DNA from 3 places in the Massilia endophytica genome. Region 1 is predicted to be linked to each of the others. Evidence: predicted binding sites of a transcription regulator. Region 1 holds the regulator's gene; each other region holds the start of a gene.

Region 1 (2,261 bases):
CCTGAAGATCGCCGCTCTGGCCTGAACTACCAGGGATCGGCGCCCGGCATCTCGTAAGGATGCTGCCAGCCTGGCAGGGCCGCGATGCGGTTCAGCCAGGCCTGCACCAGCGGCGGATAGCTCACGCTGGCCTGCCCGGGCCAGTACATATAGCCGCACAGGGAAAAATCGGCTGCGCTGACCTGGTCGTCCAGGATGAAGGCGCGGCCGTCCGCCAGCTCTTCTTCCAGACGGATCATGTCCGCATCGAAGCGGCGGCGGAACCAGGGCAGCACCGTGCCCGAATAAGCGCCTTCGTCGTCGAACTTCTGGCCGAAGCGCAGGTGGGCCATGGACATGCCGACCCGGTTCGCTTCCCAGAACAGCCATTCGCGCACGCGTTCCAGCCGCTCCTGCGTTTCGCCGCCATAGGCGTTCAGGTGTTCGGCCATGTGCAGCAGGATGGCGTTGGACTGCACATAGGGCCTGCCGTCATGCACCAGCAGCGGCACTTCGCCGTATTTCGCCAGGCTGCGGAAAGGCTCGGGACGGTCTTCCCGCGCCAGGCGCAGGTCGATCTCCTCGTACTCGTGCGGCACGCCCGCCACGTTCAGCATCAGCTGAACCTTGTAGCTGTGGCCGGACTCGCAGCTGCCGTAAAGCTGGAACCCCATGCTCAGTGCCAGGTGCGCAGCAGGCCGACGGCCAAGCCTTCCAGCGCGAACTCGTCATCGGGGTTGACGGTAATGGTCTTGAAGTCCGAGTTCTCCGGCAGCAGTTCGATCACCGAGCCCACGCGGCGGTAGCGCTTGACCGTGACTTCGTTGCCCAGGCGGGCGACGACGATCTGGCCGTTCTTGGCGCTGTCCACCTTCTTCACGGCCAGCAGGTCGCCGTCCATGATGCCCACGTCGCGCATGGACTCGCCGCGCACTTTCAGCAGGTAGTCCGGCTTGGAGGTGAACAGGCTGGGGTCGACGCTGTAGCTCGTCTCCAGGTTTTCCTGGGCCAGGATGGGGGAACCGGCGGCGACGCGGCCGATGAGCGGCAGGCTCATCAGTAGCGGGGCAGGGACGTGCGCCATCGGCGTGCTGGACTCGGCAAAGGAGCCCAGCAGGCGGATGCCGCGCGAGGTGCCGGCGGTAATTTCGATGGCGCCCTTGCGCGCCAGCGCTTTCAGGTGCTCCTCGGCGGCGTTGGCGGACTTGAAGCCCAGCTCGGCCGCAATCTCGGCGCGGGTCGGCGGGAATCCGGTGTTCTCGATCGCGTCCTTGATGAGATTGAGGATTTCTTCTTGCCTTGCAGTCAGCTTGATCATGGTGTGTCACTGTGGATATCGACAGACTGTATTTTTGTACAGTGCGAGGGATATTGCAAGGAATTTGTTGTTTTGGGCGAAATATTTCTTAAAGGGGTCTGTCCCCCTGGCCGCTCTTCCAATCAGCAGCGAAACCTGCTATGCTTGCGGGCTTACCTCTTCCCACACTCGTCTTGACGCCGGGGTGGGCTATTTTCACAGTCCTTAAGGGAGTTTGCATGCGTCACTATGAAATCGTATTTATCGTCCATCCGGACCAAAGCGAGCAAGTGCCCGCGATGATCGAACGTTACAAGGCCAGCGTGACCTCGCGCGGCGGTAACGTGCACCGCGTGGAAGATTGGGGCCGCCGTCAAATGGCGTACTCGATCCAGAAACTGGCCAAGGCACACTACATCTGCATGAACATCGAGTGCGACAACGAGACTCTGGTCGAACTGGAAACCGCATTCAAATTCAATGATGCCGTGCTGCGTCACCTGACCGTCAAGATGAAGAAAGCGGAAACCGCTCCTTCGCCGATGATGAAGTCGGTCCAGCGTGAAGACGCGGCCAAGAGCCATCGCGCCGAAGCACCAGCAGCAGCCGCAGCGGCCTAAGTCTTAGCAGGAAACGGAACTGAACCAACTCCAGTTCACCGCCCTCATCACCGAACGGGACGCCTTGCGCTACACCCCGGCCGGTCTGCCGATTGTGAATGCAGTACTGCAGCACAGTTCGCAACAGATGGAGGCAGGCATCGCCCGATTGACCGAGTTCGACATCGCCGCAGTCGCTGCGGGGGAGATTTCAGGACGGTTCAACGCGGCGGCCCTGGGCGGAGTCTACGAGTTCACGGGTTTCCTGGCCAAGAAAAACCGCAACAGCAAAAGCCTGGTATTTCACATCATTGATTTCCGTGCTGCCGAGAGCAGCGCACATTTAGATACAGGAGCCTAAAATGGCATTCGGTAAAAAGTTCGAC
Region 2 (2,261 bases), 970 kb from region 1:
CCGCGAACGGGCAGCATATCGTGGCCGCAGCGGCCGCTTCGCACAGCGGCAGCGCGCCGGTGTCCCAAACCGGGAAGGCGCCGGGCGGGCGGCGCTATACCCGGTCCAGGTATCAGGACGGGAATGGCCAGGTGATTGCCGAGCACTGGGTGCTGCATGGAGCCGGGCACGCCTGGGCCGGCGGCAGCGCGGACGGGACTTATACGGACTGCGCAGGCCCGGATGCGAGCCGCGCCATGCTGCAATTCTTCGGCCTGCTGCCGCGTCGGGAGGGGAGCAGCTAGCCGGGTCAGCCCAGGTCCAGCTCGATCCACGTCGGCGCGTGGTCGCTGGGTTTTTCGCGGCCGCGCACTTCGCGGTCCACGCCAGCCGCCACCAGTTTGTCCGCCAGCGCGGGGCTGAGCAGCAGGTGGTCGATGCGCAGGCCTGCGTCGCGGCCGAAGGCATTGCGGAAGTAATCCCAGAAGGTGTAGATCTTTTTGCCGGGATGCATGGCGCGCAGGGAATCGGTCCAGCCTTGCGCCACCAGGCGGTGGAAGGCCTCGCGGGTCTCGGGGCGGAAGAGCGCATCGTCCACCCAGCGTTCCGGCTTGTAGACGTCAAGCTCCGTGGGCATCACGTTGAAGTCGCCGGCCATCACCACCGGCGCGCCTGTCGCCAGCAGCTCCTCGCCGCGCTTGATGAGGCGCTCGAACCATTTGAGTTTGTAGTCGAACTTGGGCCCCGGCGCCGGGTTCCCGTTGGGCAGATAGAGGCAGCAGATCACGATGCCGTTCACCACCGCCTCGATATAGCGGCTCTGCGCGTCCTCGGGGTCGCCCTGCAGGCCGCGCCCGATCTCCTGCGGCTCCACGCCGCGCGCCAGGATGGCAACGCCATTCCAGCTTTTCTGACCGTGCCAGATGGGGCAGTAGCCCGCGTCGCGGATGGCCTGCTCGGGGAATTTCTCCTGCGGCGCCTTCAGCTCCTGGAGGCAGGCTACGTCCGGCTGCTTCTCTTCGAGCCATTGCAGCAGGGCGGGCAGGCGGCTGGTGATTCCGTTGACGTTGAAGGTGGCGATCAGCATGGTCCGGTTCTCTCAAGTTTTCGCTATTGTGCACGGAGTGCGACACGATTGCCGCACCGATGTCCTGTCTTGGACAGAAAATGATAGACTGTATGTCTATACAGTATTGAAGCAGGCATGGAAACGATCGACAAGCTGGAAATCCTGGCGGACGCCGCGAAGTACGATGCGTCCTGCGCCAGCAGCGGCGCGCCGAAGCGTTCCTCCGAAGGCCGCGACGGTATCGGCGCCACGAACGGCATGGGCATCTGCCACAGCTATACGCCGGACGGCCGCTGCGTATCCCTGCTCAAGATCCTGCTTACCAACTTCTGCGCCTACGACTGCCAGTACTGCGTGAACCGGCGCAGCTCGAACGTGCCGCGCGCCCGCTTCTCCGTGCAGGAAGTGGTCAAGCTCACGGTCGATTTCTACCTGCGCAATTATATCGATGGCCTCTTCCTCAGCTCGGGCATCATCCGCTCCGCCGACTATACGATGGAGCAGCTGGTGGCCGTGGCGCGCGAGCTGCGCGAGGTGCACCAGTTTCGCGGCTATATCCACCTGAAGACCATTCCCGATGCGGATGCCGCGCTGATCGAGGCGGCGGGCCGCTACGCCGACCGCCTGAGCGTCAACATCGAGCTGCCAACGCAGAACAGCATCGAGCAGCTGGCGCCTGAGAAGAGCGTGCATACCATCAAGCTCGCCATGGGCAATATCCGCCTGAAGCTGGACGAGAAGGAAGCGGAGCCGAAGGCGCCTGTCTTCGCACCGGCGGGCCAGAGCACGCAGATGATCGTGGGCGCGGATGCGAGCGACGACCAGCGCATTCTCAGCACGGCCGAAACCCTGTACGGCAGCTACAAGCTGAAACGTGTCTATTACTCCGCCTTCAGCCCCATTCCGCAAAGCCCGAAAAGCGTGCCGCTCGCGCCGCCGCCCCTGCTGCGCGAACACCGGCTCTATCAGGCGGACTTTCTCCTGCGCGGCTATGGCTTCCAGGTGAAGGAGCTGTTGCCCGCCTCCGGCAATCTGGCTCTCGACATCGATCCCAAGCTCGCCTGGGCCCTCGCCAACCGCGAGCATTTCCCCATGGACCTGAACCGCGCGGAGCTGGCGATGATCGCGCGCGTTCCCGGCATCGGCCTGCGCAACGCCAAGCGTATCGTGGAGCTGCGCCGCATGCGCCAGGTGCGCTACGCCGACCTTTCGC
Region 3 (2,261 bases), 120 kb from region 1:
CTGCCGCAGATAGCTGGACGGCGTATGCCCCTCGGGAATCAGCTCGTGCGGATACTCGTACTTCAGCTCCTCCAGCGAGAATGCGCAGCTGCCCGCAATGCGCATGGTCTCTTCCAGCGCGCGGCGCGGATAGACGTTGGCCAGCCGCAGCCGCGAACGCAGGTGCTGCTCGGCGTTCTGCGACAGTTCGTAGCCGCATTCCGCCACCGGGCGGCCTACCCGCACGGCGGTCAGCATGTCCTGCATGGGCTTGCGCGAGCGTACGTGCATGCAGACATGGCCCGCCGCCACCACAGGCATGCCGTGCTGCAGCGCCACCTCGTCGATGCTGATGCGGTGCGCGTCGTCGAAGGCGCGCTGCAGCATGGTCAGGCCGATCCAGCTATGGCCGCCGAAGGTGGCGGACATCCACGCCGCCTGGCGGTGCAGGCGGTCCACATCCCCCGCCTCGTACACCGGATAGTCGGGCAGCAGGATCACGGCGCAATCGGGCAGGCCGCGCAGGTGGGCGCGTTCGGGCGGTGGCGCCGCGAAATCGTCCGGATGCAGCAGGTAGCTGCCCTTTGCGATGCGGGTGCGGGCCAGCGTGATCATCTCGGAGAGGTTGCCGTAGCCGTTGCGGTTCTGCGCAATGGCCAGCAGGGACAGGGCATGGCTGCCATCCGGATTGGTGAGGCGGAACCAGCTGCCGATGAGGAGCTTGCCGTCCCACCCATGCCGCTTCGCTTCCCCGTGTGCACGCACTACGCCCGCCAGAGAACACTCGTCCGTGATGGCCAGCGCCTCGTAGCCCAGCTCCATGGCGCGCAGCACCAGCTCCTCGGCGTGCGAGGCGCCCTGGAGGAAGGAAAAGTTCGTCATGCAGAACAACTCTGCATAGGCGGGCAATCCGAACTGTGAGCGGGGAACCATGGCTTAATACTGTACAAACATACAGTATTATACCCCTCCCCCACGCGTTCCGGCGGAGTCCGTTATGCTGTGAAGTATGGAAACTTTTGAATTGAAATGCTTCGGCGTGCGCGCCGGTGAAGGCAACCTTGCTCTCGTGATGCTGAACGACACACGCGACGAAGCGGCACGCCAGCGCTTCGCCGCCGACGCTGGCAAACCCGCCACCGTTTTCGTCACCGCCGGCGACAGCGAGGCCGCCTACACGCTGGACTACTTCTATCCCCACACCCGCAGCCCGCTCTGCCTGCACGCCACCCTCGCGGCTGGACGCGTGCTGCTGGACCGCCAGCCCGGCCCCCTCATTGTGCGCACGGCGATGCGCGGCCAGCTCCTGACCCTGTCCGCACAGGACGGCCGCATCTTCATCGGCATGGCGCGCCAGGCGGCGCCTGACGTTCCGCTGCCGCCCGAACTGCCCGGCCAGCTGCTGGCACAGCCCGGCGTCGTCCTCGCCTCCCCTCCCGCCATTGCCTCGGTCGGCAGCCCCAAGCTGCTGCTCGAAGTGCAGGACAGCGCCACCCTGCAAGCCCTGGAACCCGACCTGCCTGCCGTCCTCGCCTGGGGCAAGGCCCACGGCGTAAGCGGCTGCTACGCCTGGTGCCGCCGCAGCGACGGCAGCTTCGAAGGCCGCAACTTCAACCACCTCGACCCGGCGCTGGAAGATGCGGCCACCGGCGTGGCCGCTGGCGCACTCACGGTCCACCTCGGCCGCAGCGTCAGCCTCTACCAGGGCGCCCGGCAGGGCCAGCCCTGCCGGATCGACACGGTGCTGGAGGGCGAACACATCCTGATCGGCGGAGCCGCCGAAGCGGCCTAGCTGTTGCGTTGTACATACAGTAAATAATGTATGTTCGCAAAATTGTCACAAGACCAAAATTAGTCATAGTTCACCATGGACCGGTTCGCATAGAATCAAATTTTTCCATGGGAGATGCCAACGTGTTTTCAAACTCCACGCTTCGTAAAGCTGTATTGCTGGCCCTGTATGGCGGCACCGCCCTCTCGCTGGCCCCCGCCGCCCTCGCGCAAACCGCTGCCCCTGGGGCCAAGAGCGATATCCAGACCGTGAATGTGGTGGGTTCGCGCCGCGCCGTGGCCGCCACCTCCACCACCGACACCGTGGTGCCGGTCGACATTATTCCGCTGACCCGCGCTTCCGAGCAGGGCGGCCAGTTCGACCTGTCGCAGACTTTGACCTTCGTGTCCCCCTCCTTCAATTCCACCCGCCAGACGGGCGCAGACGGCGCCGACCTGGTGGATTCGGCTGCCCTGCGCGGCCTGGGCTCGGACCAGACCCTGGTGCTCGT

What was found. The regulator LexA, encoded in region 1, represses DNA repair genes until DNA is damaged. The targets are predictions, from matches to a motif close to ACTGTATNNNNATACAGT.
Region 2: the regulator LexA is predicted to act here: its motif matches at 1,154-1,171, upstream of LSQ66_RS19090 (putative DNA modification/repair radical SAM protein).
Region 3: the regulator LexA is predicted to act here: its motif matches at 921-938, upstream of LSQ66_RS15205 (error-prone DNA polymerase).

The regions. Positions count from the first base shown of each region.
Region 1 covers NZ_CP088952.1:3,195,616-3,197,876, reverse strand. Annotated here, with positions in the region: gene LSQ66_RS14595 (glutathione S-transferase family protein) at 27-653, opposite strand; gene lexA (transcriptional repressor LexA) at 656-1,297, opposite strand; gene rpsF (30S ribosomal protein S6) at 1,516-1,896, shown strand; gene priB (primosomal replication protein N) at 1,916-2,236, shown strand; gene rpsR (30S ribosomal protein S18) at 2,238-2,261, shown strand, end outside.
Region 2 covers NZ_CP088952.1:4,166,748-4,169,008, reverse strand. Annotated here, with positions in the region: gene LSQ66_RS19100 (extracellular catalytic domain type 1 short-chain-length polyhydroxyalkanoate depolymerase) at 1-284, shown strand, start outside; gene xth (exodeoxyribonuclease III) at 290-1,066, opposite strand; gene LSQ66_RS19090 (putative DNA modification/repair radical SAM protein) at 1,184-2,261, shown strand, end outside.
Region 3 covers NZ_CP088952.1:3,315,232-3,317,492, forward strand. Annotated here, with positions in the region: gene LSQ66_RS15205 (error-prone DNA polymerase) at 1-861, opposite strand, end outside; gene LSQ66_RS15210 (PhzF family phenazine biosynthesis protein) at 989-1,771, shown strand; gene LSQ66_RS15215 (TonB-dependent receptor plug domain-containing protein) at 1,879-2,261, shown strand, end outside.